DNA from 4 places in the Oceanobacillus luteolus genome. Region 3 is predicted to be linked to each of the others. Evidence: riboswitches for the same ligand, from Rfam matches in the RefSeq annotation. Region 3 holds a riboswitch; each other region holds the start of a gene.
What was found. A riboswitch is a leader RNA that binds a small molecule or an ion and turns the genes downstream of it on or off. The one in region 3 is predicted to bind S-adenosylmethionine.
Positions count from the first base shown of each region.

Region 1: another riboswitch for S-adenosylmethionine. It lies ahead of ACFSBH_RS00255 (5-methyltetrahydropteroyltriglutamate--homocysteine S-methyltransferase); the one in region 3 lies ahead of ACFSBH_RS09885 (bifunctional homocysteine S-methyltransferase/methylenetetrahydrofolate reductase).
Region 2: another riboswitch for S-adenosylmethionine. It lies ahead of ACFSBH_RS05470 (MetQ/NlpA family ABC transporter substrate-binding protein); the one in region 3 lies ahead of ACFSBH_RS09885 (bifunctional homocysteine S-methyltransferase/methylenetetrahydrofolate reductase).
Region 4: another riboswitch for S-adenosylmethionine. It lies ahead of ACFSBH_RS19160 (aliphatic sulfonate ABC transporter substrate-binding protein); the one in region 3 lies ahead of ACFSBH_RS09885 (bifunctional homocysteine S-methyltransferase/methylenetetrahydrofolate reductase).

Region 1 is NZ_JBHUDE010000002.1:21,219-26,672, forward strand. It holds gene ACFSBH_RS00235 (methionine ABC transporter permease) at 1-322, opposite strand, end outside; gene ACFSBH_RS00240 (hypothetical protein) at 312-518, opposite strand; gene ACFSBH_RS00245 (ATP-binding cassette domain-containing protein) at 572-979, opposite strand; SAM riboswitch class I at 1,611-1,714, opposite strand; gene ACFSBH_RS00250 (hypothetical protein) at 1,884-2,297, opposite strand; SAM riboswitch class I at 2,639-2,740, shown strand; gene ACFSBH_RS00255 (5-methyltetrahydropteroyltriglutamate--homocysteine S-methyltransferase) at 2,887-3,993, shown strand; SAM riboswitch class I at 4,025-4,129, shown strand; gene ACFSBH_RS00260 (methionine biosynthesis PLP-dependent protein) at 4,204-5,325, shown strand; partial or broken gene metC (cystathionine beta-lyase) at 5,322-5,454, shown strand, end outside.
Region 2 is NZ_JBHUDE010000022.1:86-5,539, reverse strand. It holds gene ACFSBH_RS05485 (TetR/AcrR family transcriptional regulator) at 1-165, shown strand, start outside; gene sspL (small, acid-soluble spore protein L) at 230-358, shown strand; gene ACFSBH_RS05475 (hypothetical protein) at 518-1,933, opposite strand; gene ACFSBH_RS05470 (MetQ/NlpA family ABC transporter substrate-binding protein) at 2,827-3,690, opposite strand; SAM riboswitch class I at 3,779-3,891, opposite strand; gene ACFSBH_RS05465 (acetamidase/formamidase family protein) at 4,023-4,934, opposite strand; gene ACFSBH_RS05460 (hypothetical protein) at 5,135-5,443, shown strand.
Region 3 is NZ_JBHUDE010000045.1:13,154-18,607, forward strand. It holds gene metE (5-methyltetrahydropteroyltriglutamate--homocysteine S-methyltransferase) at 1-961, opposite strand, end outside; gene ACFSBH_RS09885 (bifunctional homocysteine S-methyltransferase/methylenetetrahydrofolate reductase) at 1,047-2,882, opposite strand; SAM riboswitch class I at 3,196-3,298, opposite strand; gene ACFSBH_RS09890 (RidA family protein) at 3,565-4,047, opposite strand; gene ACFSBH_RS09895 (hypothetical protein) at 4,427-5,299, shown strand; gene ACFSBH_RS09900 (hypothetical protein) at 5,415-5,454, shown strand, end outside.
Region 4 is NZ_JBHUDE010000162.1:40,468-45,921, reverse strand. It holds gene acsA (acetate--CoA ligase) at 1-1,524, opposite strand, end outside; gene ACFSBH_RS19170 (ABC transporter ATP-binding protein) at 1,540-2,280, opposite strand; gene ACFSBH_RS19165 (ABC transporter permease) at 2,298-3,152, opposite strand; gene ACFSBH_RS19160 (aliphatic sulfonate ABC transporter substrate-binding protein) at 3,168-4,151, opposite strand; SAM riboswitch class I at 4,288-4,391, opposite strand; gene ACFSBH_RS19155 (PTS fructose transporter subunit IIABC) at 4,551-5,454, opposite strand, start outside.

The sequences.
Region 1 (5,454 bases), on a different contig from region 3:
CAAAATACGGAATACAGCTGATTGTCATTGGTACAATAGCAGCCGTCGTACCAATGGCCGTCCCGACAAATAATCGAGTAAAAGGGATAATCGCAATGGTCAAAAGTAAAAATGGCACAGAGCGAAAAATATTAACAAACGCATTTAGAATTAAATTAAATGCTGGCAATTTTAATAATGATCCCTCACGCGTCAAATACAATAAAGTACCAACAAGCGTACCAAGTATGACACCTAAAATAACCGAAACGGTCACCATATAAAATGTTTGCCATAATGCCAATTTCATTTCTGGCAATACGGGTATAATCTTATCCCACATAGACATCACCTTTCTGGATGGATTCTTTGGATTCATTGAAAAGGATTTTTGAAATAACTGATTTCGGTTTAATATCTTTGTTTTCTTCTAAATTGAAAGTCTCAACGACTTTTCCCTGCTCCATAACCGCAACTTTGTTACATATTTTATTAACAACATTCATCTCATGAGTGACAATGACAATCGTAATTCCCAATGCTTCGTTTATTGTTTTTAAATAATCTAGTATTGTTTCCTTTGTCTGAGGGTCTACTGCTGATGTGGCTCATCGCATAACAGAACTTTAGGTTGCGTGGTGATTGCTCTTGCAATGGCAACCCGTTGTTTTTGTCCCCCGCTAAGAGTTGCTGGATAAGCATTTACTTTGTCAAGTAAATCCACTGTCTTCAAGCATTCCAATGCTCTCTCTTTCCTTTCCGTTCTACTTGCACCTGCTAACTCTAAAGGAAAAGAAACGTTATCAAGTACCGTTCGATTCGTTAATAAATTAAAATGTTGAAAAATCATTCCAATTGTTTTTCGTTTTTGCAATAGTTTCTTGCGGGACATGGAAAGCATATTTTCACCATCGACAATGATTTCACCTGAATCAGGTTGTTCCAACAAGTTAATCATGCGTAGTAAAGTTGATTTTCCCGCACCACTAAAACCAATCACGCCATAAATATCGCCTTCATTAATATCTAAACTAACTGACGATACAGCATTGAACTCTCCATCAGGCGTCTGAAATTTCTTATCTACGTTCCTTATGTTGATTATTTATCAGATACCTCCAAATATTTTTATTCCCAATAGCCAAAAATAAAAGTAGTCTAATAAACAACAAAAGAGACTCCTTTTCCAAGTTTCACTTTGAGATGAAAACTTGAAATAGTGTGTCTCTGGTCGTCCAGTCACACATTAATTCTATCATTCATCAAAACTTCTACTTCAAGCGCAATTAAAAGTATGACGTTGGCTCTTGATTACTCGCCAATATAACACTAAACTCTTCTTTTCTATCCTGTCTGTACAGGATCATTTCTTATCGAAAGACAGAAAAGCTTTTTTAAATACGATTGACCACGCTTTGATGAATCATAAAATCTCCCCCTTTCAAAGAAAGCTTTCCCCATTAATATGGTTAACGGGCTGCCTTTAGTTGTCTAATCAGCATGCAACAAATATGAAATTGGTACATAAAAGTAATGCATTAAAACAGTTGCTATTTTATTCTTGAGTAACACGTTAAAAAACCTCTTCTTAAAAATAAGAAGAGGTTTAGAACTTTTAGCGTCCAATTCTCTTCTTATCTCGCAAGCATCAATTGCTTGCAGGAATTAGCACAGTACCTAACAGGCCTGTTGCCGGGCTTCAAAGGGCCATTCCCTCCACCTCTCCGGATAAGAATATTATTTATTTAATAAGCATTCATAAACACTTTACAAATATTTTACTTAAATGTCAAGTTTTTCCAAAAACGATAACGTTTCAAATTAATTTGACAATATAAATCTCCAAAAACAGTAAAACCAATCCAAGATTTTAACGATTATCCATTAGTTGAAAATTAATCTACTTATTTATTACTTGGTTTTGTCACCTCTTTAGTAATATTTACCTCCCAAGAAATAATTGTTGTACTATCCCGAACATTATTTTTTTTAATTGTTTGTAATAATGTATTTATACCATCCTCAATTTGATGATTTGTCATTACATTATAAATCTCTTCAGGGTTAGAGAAGGGTTCATTAGGACATTCAACGAAACCATCAGTTGTTAATAATACACGATTTATTCCTTTTCTCAGTTCCCTTATTCCTCTGCTATAGCAAGGTACCATTTGATCAAATGTGTTTGCTTGCCCAATCCATTCATAAAATTGTCTTTGATTAACTTGATATTGACCAAGATTTGCAAGCTCTGGATGAAATAGGTATAAAATGCAATCGCCTACTGAGAACCACCATAGATATTTATCTTTTCTCAATACAATTAAACAAGCTGTTTCGCCAATAACTTTTCGACATTTAGAGAGAAACTGTTCTTCTTGGAATAAATTTAGGATTACTCCTTCCTATTTTTATAAAACTTTATTATCCGTAAGAGCTAATAGTTCTTGTATTTTTGTTTTATACATCGAGAATTGCTGTATGACTATCTCAGCACTTTCTACAGTACTATGGGCATCTTTGTCTATGTATTTACGCTATGCTACTAATAATTCTTCTAACTTCTAAAATAATCACGAAAAAAATCATTAAAAACGTGCTTGACTTTTTATAAGTTCCATTGTAGTGTGTTTATTAACAATTAACTAAATAAACTTTTTTCTTATCCAGAGAGGTGGAGGGACTGGCCCTTTGAAGCCTCGGCAACGGACTTTTTTTAGCACCGTGCCAATTCCAGAAGCGTAATGCTTGAAGATAAGAAGAGCAAATGACATGACAGTGGTCTAACCCTCTTCTTATTAAGAAGGGGGTTTTATTATTGCGTACATAACAGACTTAAATCCATAAACAAGATGTCGTATCGATAAAGGAACAGCAAATAAAAACATATGGAAAGTGGGAGATGACATGTCTATTACATTAACAAAAGCACCGTTTCGAGGAGATCAGGTTGGAAATTTATTACGTCCTAATAGCATTCATGTTGCGAGAAAAGAATTCCAAGAAGGGAAAATTACGGCGGAACAATTACGGGAAGTTGAAACGACAGAGATTAAGCGAATTGTTGATAAACAAATTGAAGTTGGATTAGAAGCAGTAACGGATGGTGAGTTTAGACGTAGGTTCTGGCATACGGATTTCCTTGAGCATTTGAATGGAATTGATGGGTATGTGCCAGAAGTGGGTTACATTTTCCATGGTAACGAGGAAACCGAAAAGTATAACGTCCGCAATACGGGGAAAGTTTCCTTCAGTCCTGACCACCCATTCATCAAAGATTTTATAGAATTCAAGGAAATAGTTGCTGACCGTGCGGTTGCCAAACAAACAATCCCTAGCCCGAATCAACTGTTCAACGAAGGGATCATCAATGAGGAAATCTATCCTGACATTGAAGACTATGCAAAGGATGTCATCCAAGCCTATCGCGATGCATTGAAAGCCTTCTATGATGCTGGGGCTCGTTATATCCAATTTGATGACGTATATTTTGCCGGACTTACTTCACCAGATATCCCGTTTAATGACGGAAAATATTCAAGAGAATATCTCATTGATCTTGCACTCCGCGTTGTGAATGGTGTGTTGGAAGGAAAACCGGAAGATTTAATCGTAACGACACATTTATGTCGTGGAAACTACCGCTCAAACTGGGCATTTGAAGGGAGCTATGAACTTGTTGCACCAACCCTTTTCGCCAAGGAGAAAGTCGATGGATTTTTCCTGGAATTTGATGATGAGCGTTCTGGCGGCTTCGAACCTTTAAAGTATATTCCAAAAGGGGGACCTCGGGTGGTGCTTGGTGTCTTTACTTCAAAGCATGGAGAACTTGAAGATAAAGAAACCATCAAAGCACGAATCCAGGAAGCAACAAAATATGTACCATTGGACCAAATCTGCCTGAGCACCCAATGCGGCTTTGCTTCCACTCATCATGGAAATAAATTGACGGAAGAAGAACAATGGAGAAAGCTGAAGTCCATTGTGGATCTGTCGAAAGAAATTTGGGGATAACGTTTTCCCTCTCCTAAAATAAAATATTTAATTCTTATCCAGAGAGACGGAGGGATTGGCCCAGTGAAGTCTCAGCAACCGGTCTGAATTAGGCCAAGGTGCTAATTCCAATAGGTATCTACCTAGAAGATAAGAAGAAGCTTCGTTTATATGGACCTTCTTCTTATAGAAGGTCTTTTTTGCTCCATTCACAGAAAGGAGTTTGATAACATGACGGAGAACCGTATCGAGACACTACTGGTTCAGTTAGGAAACCGTTCTGACAAAACTACAGGTACAATCAATCCGCCCATTTATTTATCGACAGCCTATCGCCATAATGGTCTTGGTCAATCTACAGGATATGATTACACTCGGACAAAGAATCCGACACGAACGATTTTAGAAGATGGCATTGCAAAATTAGAGGCTGGTGATCAAGGGTATGCCTGTAGTTCAGGGATGGCTGCCATCCAATTGGTCCTCTCCCTTTTTCGAACAGGCGATGAGATAATTGTTCCAGAAGATATTTACGGTGGGACTTACCGGTTGCTGAAATATTATACAGACACCTATGATATTAAAACAATCTACTCCACATTTAGCGGAGTTGCTGAAACAGAAAAACTGATCACCGACAAAACGAAAGCATTATTCATTGAAACTCCAACGAATCCTTTAATGCAGCAAATTGATATCGGAGCATATGCAACACTAGCTAAAAAATATAACCTCTTGCTGATTGTAGACAATACATTTTTAACTCCTTATTTGCAAAAACCGATTGAACAAGGAGCTGATATTGTCATTCATAGTGCAACAAAATATGTCGGTGGGCACAATGATGTTCTCGCTGGATTGGTCGTCGCTAAAGGAGAGGAAATTTGTGAACAGCTTGCAACAAACCATAATGCCTCCGGTGCTGTCCTATCCCCTTTTGACTCTTGGCTATTAATTAGAGGATTAAAAACGCTTGCTCTACGAATGGAACGCCATGAGGAAAATGCAAAGAAGATCTTTGAGTATTTAAAAACTGAACCTGCTGTAATGGATGTACTATATCCCGGAATTGGCGGTATGGTTTCATTCCGGCTGAAAGAAAGCAAATGGGTTACCCCGTTCTTGGCAAACTTGCGATTAATTTCGTTTGCTGAAAGTCTTGGAGGAGTCGAAAGTTTTATTACGTATCCAGCTACCCAGACCCACGCGGACATACCAGTTGAAGAACGGATACGGCGAGGCGTTGACGATCGTCTATTACGTTTTTCTGTTGGTATTGAAGATGCAGAAGACCTGATTGCAGACTTGAAACAAGTATTTGCATTTGTAAAAAAGGAGGAGGTTGAAGTATGATCCATAATCAACTAGAAACCAAATTCATCCATGCATCAAGAAGTGGCAATGTCGAACAGAAAACTGGTGCTGTGAATGTTCCGATATATCTTTCCTCCACCTTCCACCAAGAAAGCTTTGATGAGTTTG
Region 2 (5,454 bases), on a different contig from region 3:
GAAATCCGAAAATGCAACCCACGGCTTGCGACGCTGGTTTTTGTAAATTTATTGACCGTCAAAAATTCAATGGATGAAAGCTATCAAAATTCATTTGATTCTGTGGAAGATTTAGCAAAGGAATTAGTTGATTTTTATTGGAATGGATTAGCGGGAGGAAATTGAAAAAGGCTACAATCCATGCATATAAAATAATGAAATTGCAACACTATTACTGGAGGTGTGGCAATTGTCCAAGAATAAAGGTAAAAAAGCAAGATCAAGTGTAAATCCACAAGGCCATTCAGAGGATGTGGCTGATCAACAGCCTAAATCACAATTGGAACAGCGTGCAAAGAAAAGAAACACTAAAATTTAATGAAGAAATAGATTGCCCCCTTTTGGATACAGAATGTTGTATCATCCCGTTTTCAAAAGGGGGCATACTTTCCGAATAGCATATTAAACATGGTACGGAAAGTCGATATCGATCTTTTAAATCAAAAAGAGCCATTCCCAAGAATGACTCCAGAGACTATTATAGAAAAAACACCGCAATGAATGTCATAATTGTCAAACCGATAATGACTGGGAAGAAGTTTTTACGGACCAAGTCCATGACAGACACTCCACAGAAACCGGCAATGGCGATTAGTGACGACCATGCAATAATTGTTCCGCCACCTGTCCAGATTGCTCCCATTTGTCCAATTGCAGCTAATGTGGACGCATCAATGGAAGCTGTTTCCAAGGAAGCTGCCAGAGCACCGGTAAGAGGTAATCCTGAGAATCCCGATCCATCCAGCCCTGTGATGATACCAATTACCAGTATACTTAACCCTGCAAGTAAAGCACTCTGCGGTAAGAATTCTTGAGTGGCCGTGACCAAATCGAATAATAGCGCGGGTCCTTCTTCTACCCCTAGTATCTTGCCGGAAAGCTCAGGACTTCCTAAGAAGAAAAAGCCTGCAATCGGAATAACCGGCCCCATTGCTTTAAAAGCAAACACAAATCCTTCTGTAATATGATTACTAATGTAATCTAAGGCATGATGCCTTCCAAAAGCAACTGTCGACAACAATAATAGAATTACTGCTACACCGCCAACAAAGGCTGCACCATCTCCCCCGACCAGATCACCACTTTGAGCAAACAGCTTATTGTACATCATATAAATAACGACGATAAGGAGAGATAAAGGAACTAATATTGCAAAGATTTTACTCCAAGTGGTCAGATGAGCAGTTCTCACTTTATTTGTAGACTCTTCCGTAGTCTGCAGTGTTTTCAGATCCTTTTCGTTCAACGGATCATCTTTAGAACGGATGGATTTCCTGTTCAATAAGTAAGCTAAGAGAATCGCTACTCCACCAGAAATCCACGACATGACAAACGCTTTATCAGCTATAGACTCGACATCTACCCCAGCAGCAGGAGCAGACAAACTTGGTGCCACTTGCACAATATAATCTGAGGATAGTGCCATCCCCTGTCCAGCGAGTGCAATGGCAACTGCAGCAGTCATTGCAGGCAATCCAGCTCGGATGGCTGCTGGAACAAGTAATGCACAGATTAATGGAACAGCAGGTGTCGGCCAAAAAAACAATGAAATAATATAAGTGACTGCTACTAATACGAAAAACGAAATATGGCCATTCACCATCAGTTTCTGGATAGGTTGAATCATCCTTCGATCCGCACCTAAATCACGTAAAGAATGCAGGAGAGCCAGCATGAACGTAATGATTAAAAATATACTGAACAACTCTTGCGCAGCAACTAAATTCGCATGGAAGATCGACGTAAATCCACCAACGACACTCCCCTTATATACCCACGCGATAATAAAGGTTCCGAGTAAAGTCGGTAAAACCACACCTTTCCGGAAAATCATTGTCATTATAATCAACAAAGTAAACAAGCCATAGAGTAAATGAGCAATGGTCAGTTCCAAACGTACACTTCCTCTCCTTGAACATGCTATAGCCTATGCTGGGACAAGGTGAAACGCTACATGGAACTGGTGTTGAAATCAAATAAATTTAATCTCAATTTAGGTTTATTCCCACTTACAAATTCATAATTAAATGTATGTGACAAAAGCTTACGTTTGATTAGAACTTGATAATTCTACTTCTTATCGAACGAGAGAACAGCTTATGTTCGATTAAACATTATAATTCTGCCTCTAATCAAACGTGAGAACGGCTTACGTTCGATTAGACATCATAATTCTACTTCTAAGCGAACGAGAGAATGGCTTACGTTCGATTAGACTACTTCTAAGCGAACGAGAGAACGGCTTACGTTCGATTAGACATCATAATTCTACTTCTAATCGGACGCGAGAAAGGCTTACGTTCGATTAGTCATCATAATTCTACTTCTAATCGGACGCGAGAAAGGCTTACGTTCGATTAGTCATCATAATTCACCCTCTAATAGAACGTGAGAACAGCTTACGTTCGATTAGACATCATAATTCTACCTCTAATCAAATGTGAGAATGTCTTACATTCGATTAGCCTTAATAATTCTCCCCCTAACCGAACGTGACAACATCTTACGTTTGTTTAGCCATTACAATTCACCCCCCTAATCGAACGCGAGAATATCTTACATGACGTCTCTCCTATAACTTTACCGTTTGAGGTAATGAAAAAGCCTCTCACATCTCCTTCAGATATCGTATATACATAAAAAGGACGAATTCGCTAAGAATTCGTCCAGTAAACAATTTCATCTTTCATTTTTCTAACTCCGATTCAGCTCATCAGAGTACTTCATTTCAACCCTTTGGACAATGATAGTCTACCTTTATTTCCTCTATCAAGCTGCTTTTCCTAATCATTTCCAAACAGGTTGGTAAGCACCTTCGAACTCTTCCAAAACAAATTCTGCTACTTCATCAGAGTAGTAGTAACTTTTTAGTTTTTCGATTACCGGGTCATTCAAATTCTCCTCGCGAACAACCAATTGGTTCACATATGGAGAATCCGAAGACTCCGTAAAAAGTGAATCCTTCAATGGATCCAAGCCATTTTCAAGTGCATAATTACCGTTGATCACAGCCAAATCCACTTCATCAAGCATCTTTGGAAGCTGTGCTGCATCGAGTTCAATAAATTCCAGATTCAAATCATTCGTTACAATATCAAGCGGTGTTGCATTTTCCCTTGTTTCCTCATCGAGTTCAATCAAGCCAGCTTCTTCAAAAATTATAAGTGCTCTCGCTCCATTTGTCGGGTCGTTTGGAATACCAACCTTCGCATTTTCAGGTGTATCGTTAATATCATTTAATGTATTAGAGTAGACACCAATCGCACTTAACGTTGTTGGGAATGCTGCTACTAGATTCGTTCCATGGTCCTCATTAAATTGCTCCATAAATGGCTTATGTTGATAACTATTGACATCCAACTCTCCTTCAGCAAGTGCAGTATTTGGGATAATATAATCTGTGAATGATACGATTTCAATCTCCAACCCATCTTCTGCGGCAATTTCCTTCACCACTTCAAACACTTGCTCATGCGGACCAGCTGTTACACCTACAACCAACTTGTCCTCACTCAACGCATTGCTATTTTCTTCGGTAGTCCCATTTGTCTCCGCTGCTGCTTCGTTATCCGTTTCCTCATCCCCGCTTCCACATGCAACAAGTAATAGGACGAGTAGAAGTGAAGCAAGTAATAGTAATCTTTTCTTCATTTGTATTTCCCCCTGTTTTATATTCTTTCATTTTCCACAAAAAAAGTATGCCTTTCACTTCTGAAAGACATACCGATACAAATTATTCAGCTTATCTTTCAGAATGAAAATCCATTCTGTAGGAATTGGCACCTACCTAACATTATGTTAGGGGTTGCTGGACGTCATTGGGCCTAGTCCCTCGGTCACTCTTGATAAGTTCCATTTATTTAGTTTTTTGCAAAAAATTACTCTGCTTGCTATTATAGAGCATTTCGATTATTTGTCAAACTATTATATCTTTTTTCGCTTTTCATGATAAAAATCACAAATAGGTAAATAGAATCAGAATGTTAAATCAGATTTACATCCAACTGTTGCAGTAGCCATTTCGGGACAACTAGCCGTGCGGTTTTCTGAGGGTTCACAATTTGGCAAACTTCTAACTGGGCATTCATACTCATCAGCATCGTCACTTCACTGATCGGGCGGCCTGATTTCTGAGCAATGCGTTCAATCATTAATGTAGTCGCAAGCTTTGCTGCCTGGTCTAAAGTTTCACCTGAAGCAATTTGTGTGAATACTTCATCATTTTCTAGCATGGGCTGTACAATTTCTTCTCCTTTGATTACATCCAGCGTTACAGTAACTTCCCCTGCAATTTCGACTCCGGAACCACTTACTTCACCATCTCCCATTGCAGCATGAAGATCACCTAAAGCAAATAATGCACCTTCTGCAGCAACTGGGAAATATAAGGTTGCTCCTTCCTTAACCATCTTGTTGTCCATGTTTCCACCATGAGCACCTGGAGTACCGGAATTCACTCCTTCCCCTTCTGGAGCAACACCAATTACACCAACCATTGTATTCAATGGGGCTTCCACACCATTAAAATGAACTTTACCATCTTTGATTTCCATGATTTTCGCTTCCATTTTTTCAATGGAATCACCCATTACACCTAATTCAGGTACGACTGCCATTACACCTTGATCATTAACATCAATTTTTTCAATCTTAACTTTTAAGATATCCCCTGGCTCTGCACCTTCTATGAACACCGGACCTGTTGCCGGATTAATCCGGTTCCAGTCAATTCTCTCAATTACAGTATCTTCTGTTTGGATTTGGTCTTCAAAACAATCATAAGTCTCAATTGTTAAGGTGGTTCCTGGTGCTACTGTTTTTGTAGGTTTATTCTCCTTGTTGAATTCATATATGATGCCTGTGTCTTTATTGAGCTTTGTGATAACTGTTGCCATTTACTCTCCTCCTGTGTATACGGTTAATGCTACTTAAAGATTTATATAGTATTCTATCAAATTTTCAGATTATATGCACTTTCTTCGCATTTCCAAAACTTGTACTCTAGTTTATCCTGAATTCAACTGTCAGTGTATGAAATCCCATTTCTCGGTTATACTTTTACAAGTCAAACTGAAGCTTGATAGGAGGAATAGTCTTGGAATTTCCAACGATTCACACAAACATTTTGGATGGCGTTCTTGCAGTACCAGCAGTTTTAATATTGACGCAGTGTTTTAAATTGTTTCCGATACCAAGACAATATTTTCCTACAATCGCAAGTATCTTAGGCTTTTTAATATCTATCCTTATTAGTCATCGTGGAGATTTATGGGCTGGAGTTTTTATGGGGGCATTTTATGGATCTGCTGCAATAGGTACATATTCCTCCTTAAAAACTGCTTGGTGCGCATATAAACAAAAAAAAGCGAAAAAGAGGAAGAAGCCCAGACTCCAAATAGACTAACACAATAAAAT
Region 3 (5,454 bases):
GAACGATTAGCTGATCTTCATTTATAAATTGCTTAATTGTTTCTAAAAGCGTCAATTTTTCTCCAAGCTTTGCCCGCCATACATTGCGACCGTCGACAATGCCTGCAGCGAGTACTTTATCTTTCGGAAATCCATATTCTTGCAATAAACTTAGTGAATCTCCGTGCACGAAATCAAGTCCTATCCCCTTTACCGGTAAATTAACAATCGTTTCATAATCGGATACTTTTTCAAAATAGGTTTGAAATATAATGTTAATCTCTGGAACTTCTTCGGCAAAAGTTTGATATACTTTTTGCGCTGCTGCCAAAACATTTTCAGCCACATCGGTAACGAAAATCGGCTCATCAATTTGCACCCACGTAGCACCGGCATCGACCAGTTCTTTCAGAACCTGAACATATAATGGAAGAAATGTATCCACCAGTTCGCTAAATTGACTTTCTTCGTATCCTTTTGAAATCTTTAAATAAGTGATTGGTCCTAAAATAACAGCTTTTCCATCAATCCCTAGTTTCCCTTTCGCTTCGTTATAATAGTTGAGTGCTCGATTTTCCGCTAATGTTGGTGTTACATCATTTAATTCCGGAACGATATAATGATAATTTGTATTGAACCATTTAGTCATTTCCGACGCAACGGCATCATCGGCACCCCGTGCAATTGCAAAGTAAGTGTCCAGGTCCACTTTACCTCCCGTATAATGGAAACGTTTTGGCACAACTCCAAAGGTTGCTGATGTATCAAGTACCTGATCATATAGTGAAAAATCTCCAACAGGAATGAGATCAATTCCTATTTCCTTTTGCTTCTTTAAATGGTGAAGTCGAACTTCTCCTGTTTTTTCCAATAGTTCCGCTTCTGTGATATCACCATTCCAGTAGCTTTCAAGTGCCTTTTTCCATTCCCTGTTTTCCCCGATTCGTGGATAGCCTAAATTTGAACTTTTGATCTTCGACACATTAATTCCTCCAATTTTTTATATCTTTTCTCGCCATGAAGCGATTTTTATTAGTTTGGTTTGTACAATCAACGGTTTATGATGTCTAATATGCAACTTTTTCCAATACCTTCGTTTTTTCGCGGATGTACTCGACAAGTTCGATTGTAATGTCATAGCGCATAAATGGTGTAATCAAATAAATTCCATTAAAGTGTTCCAGCGCTGTATCGATTAAATCTTTTGATATCGCAATGCTCTCAGCAGTTGATTGTGCTTTATCTCCTGCCACTTTTCTCATTCGTTCACGTACTTCATCCGTCAGCTTGATTCCCGGCACTTCATTATGGAGAAACTCAGCATTTCTGGAAGTAGTAACCGGCATAATTCCTAAGAAAATCGGAATGTCAAAAATAGCTGTTTCCTTTTTTATTTCAATTATTTTTTCTGTACTATAAACCGGTTGCGTTAAAATATAATCCGCACCACTCGAAATTTTCCTTTCCAATCGTTGTACTGCTTTCTTCAGATTAGCTACGTTCGGATTAAATGCTGCGGCAACACTGAAGTCGGTTTTTTCTCTTAATGATTTTCCTGAAAATGAAATTCCTTTATTTCCTTTTTTGATTAGTTCGATCAATTGAAACGAATTGACATCAAATACCGAAGTCGCGCCGGGGAAGTCACCAATTTTCGTTGGATCTCCGGTAATCACCAGCATTTCCGTAATACCGAGAGTATGCAATCCCATTAAGTGTGACTGTAGTCCAATTAAATTACGGTCACGGCAAGTTAAGTGAACGAGTGGTCGAATACCTTGTTCTATTAATAGCTTTGCAACGGCAATATTGCTGATTCTCGGTGTGGCAAGGGAATTGTCCGCAAGCGTAATCGCATCAGCTCCTGCCTGCTTTAACGCTTTTGCCGCCTCTATATATCCAGTCATTTCTAAATGTTTCGGGGCATCTAGTTCAACGACAACTGTATGGCGTTCTATCGCAAGTTCTGGAATTGTTTTTCCTACTCGGATTCTTTCAGTTAAAAAATTTCCTTCTTCTGGTTTCTTCACATTTTTTTGTTCCAGTGGTACTAAACCTTGAATTCCCTCAGTTAACGCACGGATATGTTCCGGCGTTGTACCGCAACAACCACCTATTAGCCGAACACCTTGATCTCGTAAATCACTGGCACAAGTTTTAAAGTAATCCGGTTTATTTTCATAAAACAACACACCATCACGATAAGCGGGCAGACTCGCATTTGGATAAGCTGCTAAGTATGCATGTTCATGAAGTGGAACCGACTCAAGCGATCTAACCATTTGTGATGGACCAAGCCGACAATTTGTACCGACAATATCAGCACCAAGACTTTCTAATTCTTTTAATGCATCTGCCAATGCCAAACCATTTTCAATCACACCTGGTTCATGCATGGATACATTCGCTATAATCGGTAAATCTGTTTCTTCTCTGGCAATTTTTAAAACAGTCCTTAATTCATCCAAGCTGTAATACGTTTCTAAAATCAGACCATCTACACCTTCCAGTAATAAACAATATAATTGCTCTCTAAAACTACGTTTAATTTCATCCTCCGTTACGGTTAACGTTTGCCCCCCGTGAATCCCTCCTATACTTCCTAAAACATAGACTTTATTGTTACTCGCTTTCCTAGCGATTTGAACAGCTCTTTGATTAATTTTTTTCACTTGTTCTTCCAATCCATAACGTGCCAGTTTAATATAATTGGCACCATAGGTGTTCGTTTGTATGATATTAGCCCCTGCATTGATGTACGCTTCATGAATTGTTTGGATTTGTTCTGGTTGCGTCAGATTCAATTCCTCAAAGCTACGATCTACCCCATTTGAATATAAAATCGTTCCCATTGCCCCATCAGCAATTAAAATCCGTTCTTTCAAGTCTGTTAAAAGAGTCAAAAATTATGCACCCCCAAGTTTGCTAACATTGAAAAACAAAATAGGCATCTAACAGTTTTCCGAATCAATACCGGAAAAACTGTTAGATGCCTTTAGTTGTCTAATCGGCAAATTAACTTTTTTTAAGAAGCATTTTTGTGTTGAACAAGCTCTGTAAGACTCACATCCCCCTTTTTATTCTTATGGAGTTCTGATACCGAAGAACTTGCCTATGCTAGATGGAAGAGAATAACTGTTGGTCGACTAATAAGTTAATATCAAAAAACCTCTTCCTATGCAAATAAGAAGAGGTTGGATTCATCCGTTCATTCTCTTCTTATCTTCAAAGCACTTGGCTTACTGGAATTGGCACAGTACTGATTCAGTCTGTTGCCGAGGCTTCAACGGGCCAGTCCCTTCACCTCTCTGGATAAGAAATATAACTAGATATTAAATTGTAAATACATCTTACACGGAATTTTTTAATCTGTCAAACAATTCTACATTTCATTTTTATTAAACTTCTGACAAGAGATGCTATCGATGCAGTCATTCCTGGTGCGAAGCGTTGAAATCAAGTTCTTAATAACTTGAAAACACGTGATGTGCAATTAACCGATGAGGAAATTAAAGCAATTAGCGAACATCTTTAAATAAAACATATTACTATTCAATTGTTCCTGTATTTACAAGAGTTTGCCTGTTATACTTCTGGAGGTGTCCCTTCAGCATTCGATACGATTACATCGATTTGGACTAAAGCATCATTAGGTAAAGCCGATACACCAACCGTTCTTCGGGCAGGGATGCCGTCTGGGAAGAAAGTGGTGTAAGCTTCGTCTACCGCAGCCATATCTTCAATATTTTTAAGGAAAATATTTACTTTAACGACATCGTCCATCACATGATTGATACTTTCAATGATTGCCTTAATATTTTTCAAGCATTGTTCCGTCTGCTCTTTCACGTCGCCAGACACCAACTCAGCGGTTTCCGGATTCAAAGGTAATTGAGCTGAAATGTGATTGTAATGGGAAAACGCTACAGTCTGTGTAGATATAGAACTCTTAGGTGCTTGTTCCGTGTTGTTTGCCTTTATAACGATTCCATGCCTGTCTTCCACATCTTGTGGAGTAGTGCCATCTCCGTGAGATATGACTGCTTCAATTTGCACTAAAGCATTCATTGGTAGAGCTTGAGCAGCAACAGTTGTTAGTGCTGGAAAACTTGTGAATAGTTTTATGGGTAGAATATTCTCTTGGTATATTATCCTTTTATTTCCATAAAGCTGTTGAAGTTCATACTTTTAGAGAATGTTTCTTTATAGAATGACCTCACTTCCCTAAAGTATTATCTACAATTTGATGGATTAAAATTCCTCTCATTTTTAAATCCTTAAGTATGTCTTTCTATTCGATTCCACGATACATCTACGATCTCTTCCCTTTTATATGGAATAATGGTATGGAAATATCAACTAATGTACAAACTGAAACTGGATAGGAAATTTACTAATATACTGGAGATTTCGTTTATTCCTTCTGAACAGGAAAGGTGGAATTGGTTTGTACGGGGAAAAGCAGCATATTCAAGAGGACTCTACAGATATTGCGTTTCAATATAAACAAATGCAATCTTTGAACACTAATCAAAAAGGACAATCATCCAATCATTATTTTAAATCTATTGATTCTGCAGAACAGCAATATGTACTGGGGTGGATCTATTCAAAGGGGTATCTATTTAACTTTAAAAATATAAAGCACTCTGGGCTTTCCATCAAAGTCCCCGAAAGGGATAAGTATATCTTAAAATACATTCAAGAACTCCTCTCCTCAAAACGGCCAATAGTGATAGAAGTAATGAATGGGAGAAATTATGCTAAATTAACGATTGGAAATAAAGATATATATGATGATCTAATGAGCTGTGGTTTGGTACCGACTACGAATGCTGAATTAGAATATCCTGTAAATACTATAACAAACCATGCAGCTTTTATTCTTGGATACTTCGAGGGTAATGGTAGTATATCTTTTAATAATAAAACCAAAATACCAACCATTGAGATTGTTGGTACAGAAAGCATGATATCAACTATTAGAGATATATTAGTAAAAAAATTATCCTTAATAGAAGTTCCATTAATCCAAACAGAAAACTCGCATCGTATCAAGTATCCAGGATTTTACGTCGTCAATAAAATTAGAAAGTGGCTTTATCATTGGAACCCAGGGGTTTGCTTAATTAGGAAAAAAATAACATTTGATGAGCTTTTAAGTATAACCAATTACGGATATTCTATTTTCAGATGTCCCCATTGTGGAAAACAACAGGATCTTAACAAACTAAATATAAAACAACATGTAAAGATAGATGAATCCAGAGATTACTGCTCCATCAAATGTTCTTTGAGTTTTATAGATAATATCATGTAGAACTACTAGAACTTATACTAGATGATTTCTTAGTGCAAATCCCTTGCATCTCCCTAAAAACAGGTTTACTTTAAAAAACTAAGAAGGAGTCGCTTTTAAAGGAGGGTATGCTAGGATGCAAAAAACAGTAGACCGTTATTTACCTGCTATCAAAA
Region 4 (5,454 bases), on a different contig from region 3:
GTCTTCTAACAGTTCTTCCGATTCCACATATCCTGGACGGAGGGTGATGAATGCTTTTACAATTTCACCTCGGGTTGGATCTGGTTTACCGATTACACCGGCTTCACTGACTGCCGGATGCTCAATCAGTTTACTTTCCACTTCAAACGGGCCGATCCGTTCACCGGAAGAGTTAATCATATCGTCGTCTCGGCTTTGGAAAAACACATAATCATCCTCATCTTGAATAGCTAAATCACCTGAAAGATACCAGCCTTCATATTTAAAGTAATCATTGAATTTCTTTTTATTTCCCCAGATTTCCTTCATCAGTCCCGGCCAAGGAGTACGGACAGCGAGTTGCCCAACAGAGCAACGAGGCAATTCATTTCCATCTTCATCAAGGATACCGACTTGTATCCCCGGGAATGGTCTGCCCATCGAGCCCGGCCTTATTTCTTCAGATGGTAAATTGACGACTAAATGTCCTCCAGTCTCGGTCATCCACCATGTATCGTGAATGCGGACGCCCAGTTTTTCCCAAGCCCAGTAAATAACTTCAGGGTTTAGTGGCTCACCGACACTCAGTACATGTCGGATAGATGATAGGTCGTATTTTTCAAGCAACTCATCCTGAGCAAGGAGCATGCGAAAAGCAGTAGGGGCGCTGTACCAAATCGTTACTTTGAATTCCTCGATGAGTTGATACCACTCCTCAGCCTGAAAGCGTCCGTTTTGGATGATGATCGTTGCCCGGTTCAGCCATGGTGCAAACAAACCGTATACACTCCCTGTCACCCAGCCTGGGTGGGAGGTGCACCAATATACGTCGTCATCTTTAATATCCAGTACCCATTTACCAGAAATGTAATGATGACCGACCGCCCGATGAGCGTGGAGCACACCTTTAGGTTTTCCTGTAGAACCGCTTGTATAATGAATAATTAATCCATCTTCCGGGTCGAGCCACTCTACAACATCTTCTTCTACACCTTCAATAGTAAGTACTTCGATATCCTCCACAAATAATATGGTTTTTAACGAAGGGATTTCGTCTTGCGGCACTCTATTTACCATATCCTTATCTGTAATTAGCAGTGTACCTTCACAGTCATTGATACGTTCTTTTATCGCATCCTGCATGAAGGCTTCAAAAAGTGGACCAGCAATGGCACCAATCTTAATGATTGCCAGGATGGAAATATAGCATTCTGGCGTTTTCGGAAGGAAAACAAATACGCGATCTCCTTTTTTAACACCAGAATTCTTTAAAACTGTTGCATAGTGATCCGTTTTTTCCTTCACTTCTTTGAAGGTATAACTTTGTCTCTCCTCACCATTGACATAGTGGAGGGCAATTTTATCACCATAGCCATCTTCTACATGACGGTCAATCGTCTCATGTGCTGCATTGACCTTACCGTCTTCCCGGATAAAATCTCTCCCTAATTGGTTCCAGTCAAAGTTTTTCCTTACTTCGTTATAGTCTGATAGATTGTAAGCATGATTAGCTAAAGATGGAATACTTCTATTTTTTAATGTCATGTTCTTTTCCTCCCTTTAGATGCGCGAACTCTGTTTATTCAAATCAAGGCTGTCTAAAATCTCTTTCTTGTAGAATGCGGCTTTCTCGCTGCCACGCTCGAGATTACGTGCTTCACTAATTTCAATTTCTTTATCGATTTCTCCAGGCTGCCCTCTTAAAATAATGATGCGATCACATAAATATGTTGTTTCGTCAATATCGTGGGTGACTAGAACGATGGTGGACTGATGAGTCTTCCAAACATCCAACAACAAATCCTGCAGTTGCATTTTTGTAAATGCATCGAGGGCGCTGAATGGTTCATCTAATAAAAGGATTTCCGGTGATGTGACCAATGCTCTTGCAATTGCTACACGCTGGGCCATCCCGCCGGACAATTGTTTTGGATAAAGTTTCTCACTGCCCTTTAAGCCGACGCTTTCCAAATACTCAATAGCACGCGCCGTCATGTCTTGTTTATCTCCCTTTAAGCCGAAAGTTACATTTTCCAATACCGTTAACCATGGAAATAATCTCGGCTCTTGGAAAATGAATCCTACCTTTTCATGCACTGCTTTTGTCGTCGTTCCGTTAATTGCAATTTCTCCGTCGTAACCACGATCGAGTCCTGAAATTGCACGTAATAATGTACTTTTCCCACAGCCACTCGTGCCAAGAAGTCCGATAATCTCACCAGGATTGGCGGAGAAGTTGATATTATTCACTGCTGTTTTCCCGTCAAACGTTCGGCTGACATCCCTTAATTCAAGGCTCATTTGATTACCCCCTATGTTTACGATCGTTCCAGACTATCCTGCCAATGCAAAGATCTGTCTTGAATCAGTTTTAAAATCCAATCCGATAATTTACCAATCACTGCAAATAAAATAATACTTGCGATAATTGTCTCGGGTGAAAGTGTATTTTGTCCAAGTACGAGTAAATACCCTAACCCTTGACTTGCACCCATTAGTTCCGCTGCGACAACAAACATCCACCCTAAGCCAAGACCGCTGCGGAGTCCGACAATAAAGGAAGGCAATGCAGCAGGTAAGATGATTCTTTTGATGAGTTGGAAGTTGTTTAAACCATACATTTTGCCGACTTCGATTAATTTTCGGTCCACGCCGCTTATCCCGCTCACGATATTTAAATACACCGGGAAAAACACACCGACTGCAATCATCGTCACCTTCGAAGGTTCGCCAATTCCCATCCATAGGATGAATAAAGGTACCCAAGCGAGGGAAGGGATGGAGCGGAAGGCTTGTAGCATCGGGTCTAACAGTTGCTCCGCTTTTTTATAAAATCCGACTAACGATCCTAGGATGATTGCAACGATGGTACCTAATATAAATCCTTGAAATACACGGATAGTCGTTATCCCGATATGCGACCATAACGTTCCATCCTGCGCCATCGTCAGGATGGTGTTGAAAATAACGGTCGGTGCGGGAAGCTGGTAGGCAGGTAATACTTCTAATCTACTTAAACCCTCCCATATTATTAAGAGGGTTACCGGAATAATACTGCCTAAAATTACTGTTCTTCCAGACCCTGAAAATCCATTAAGTTTCCCAGTAGCTTTATTCTTTTCGATATGTTTCTTTAAAGGTACTGATGTTGTTAATTCCCCTTTGTATTTCATCTTGTTCCCTCCACCTTATTCAGACTTGATTGATTCTTCCGCAAACGACGAATCAATGAGTTCGGAAGTTACTTCCTCAATATCTGTTGTTTCATCGATTACTTCTCCAAGTAAGACATTGCCTGCTTCAATCAGCGCCTCATGATGCAGCTTACTCGGTATAGCATTGGAGAAATCATTCCGTTCAATCTGTGTTTTTGCCACTTCCAGTTCGATGCTCGCTTCTTCTGCCAGGATTTCTGCAGCCTTTTCTGGATTGTCAATGGTCCATTCTCTAGCTTTCTCGTAAACCTCAATAACTCTATCCACATAGTCGGGATATTGCTCAGCAAATTCCTCTCTTACACTTAAAAATCCATACGTATTGAAGTCAGGATTGCGATAAAACAGTTCGGCATCGGATTCCAATTCCAGTCTTGCCATATGTGGGTCAAGCCCCGCCCAGGCATCAACAGAACCGGAAGATAAGGCAGAAGCACCATCTCCATGTTGCAGGTTTACAATTTCAACATCATCTGCTGAGATACCGGATTCATTTAAAGCACGAAGCAAGAAAATGTATGGATCCGTACCCAGTGTAGCGGCAACTCGTTTTCCTTCTAAGTCTTGAATCGATTCAATTCCTGAATTCTGATTTGTGACGAGTGCAGTCCATTCTGGTTTGGAGAAGATATAGACGGTCTTGATTGGAGCGCCATTAGCTTTTGACATTAAGGTAGCCGCACCTGCCGCAGAACCGAAATCTACACTATTACTGTTCAGGAATTCCAAGGATTTATTACTGCCTTGGCTTAACACCCATTCAACTTCTATGCCATCTTCCTTCAATTCTTCTTCCAGCCATCCAAATTCTTTCAATACTAGACTAGTAGGGGAGTAGTACGCATAATCCAATTTGATTTTTTTTGGCTTACCATCCGTACTGGCTGAAGTGGAACATCCAGAAATGAGTAATACTAATCCAACCATACTGATGATCAAATATTTTAGTTTTTTCATAGTTTTTTTCCTCCTGATTAACATTCATTTTTCCCTTATCTTGAAAAAGGGTATATATCCTGTTTCCTAACCTCCTACTTATGAAAATATAAAAACCCTCTTCCGTTAAGAAGAGGGTTGATTTATCATTACGCTCTTCTTATCTTCCAGGATATAATCCTGCTGGAATTAGCACCTTACTATTTTTAAGTAGGTTGCCGGGCATCATCGGGCCAGTCCCTCCGCCGCTCTGGATAAGAAATAATTATTCAATTGTTCTAAAAATTTTTGTGTTAGATGCATAATAACATCATAATTTTTTCAAGTCAATCTTTTCAGGGAAGATGAGACGAAAATACTAATTCGAGGAAATTTCTGGATAAAAAAAGATAACCCACAGAGGGTTATCTTTAACATGTGTTAACGTACTGTTTTTTTCCACAATCCAAGTACAACTGCTGCAACCATTGTTCCAATAGCTAAAGCTAATAGGAAAAGCAAGGCATTTTCAGCAAGTGGAATAACGAAAAGTCCACCATGTGGTGCAGGGATGGCTGTATTCCATAGCTGGGTTAATCCTCCTGCAGTTGCTGCTCCAATAATGGACGAAGCAATGACTCGTATAGGATCAGCTGCTGCAAATGGGATGGCTCCTTCTGTAATGAATGATATTCCCATAACATAGTTTGTTAATCCGGATTTACGTTCGCCTTCTGTAAATTTATGTTTGAACATGGTAGTGGCTACCGCGATTGCAAGTGGAGGCACCATTCCGCCCGCCATTACTGCCGCCATTAAACTACCATCACCTGTATCAGTGAAAATTCCTATCGAGAAAGCGTAAGCGGCTTTATTAAATGGTCCACCCATATCAATCGCCATCATTCCTCCAAGTATCACTCCAAGAATGACCGCATTCCCTGTTCCTAGATTTTGCAAGAAATTAATCATCGCTGAATTAATCCCTGAGAAAATTGGGCCAAAAATATAATACATTAATATTCCAGTAAAGAATAAGCCGATCACAGGATAAATTAAAATCGGTTTTAAACCTTCCAATGATTTCGGTAAATTGCGGAAAAGCTGCTTGAGTAGAACGACAATATAACCAGCAAGGAAGCCTCCAACCAAACCACCGAGGAAACCTGCATCACTATTCACGGCAATTAAACCAGCTACCATTCCAGGCATGAGACCAGGTCGGTCGGCAATACTCATTGCAATAAATCCAGCAAAAATCGGGATAAGGAAGCTAAATGCATTCCCACCAATTGAATTTAAGAAGGTGAAAATTTCACTATCGCTGCCTAGCATACTTTCAAAT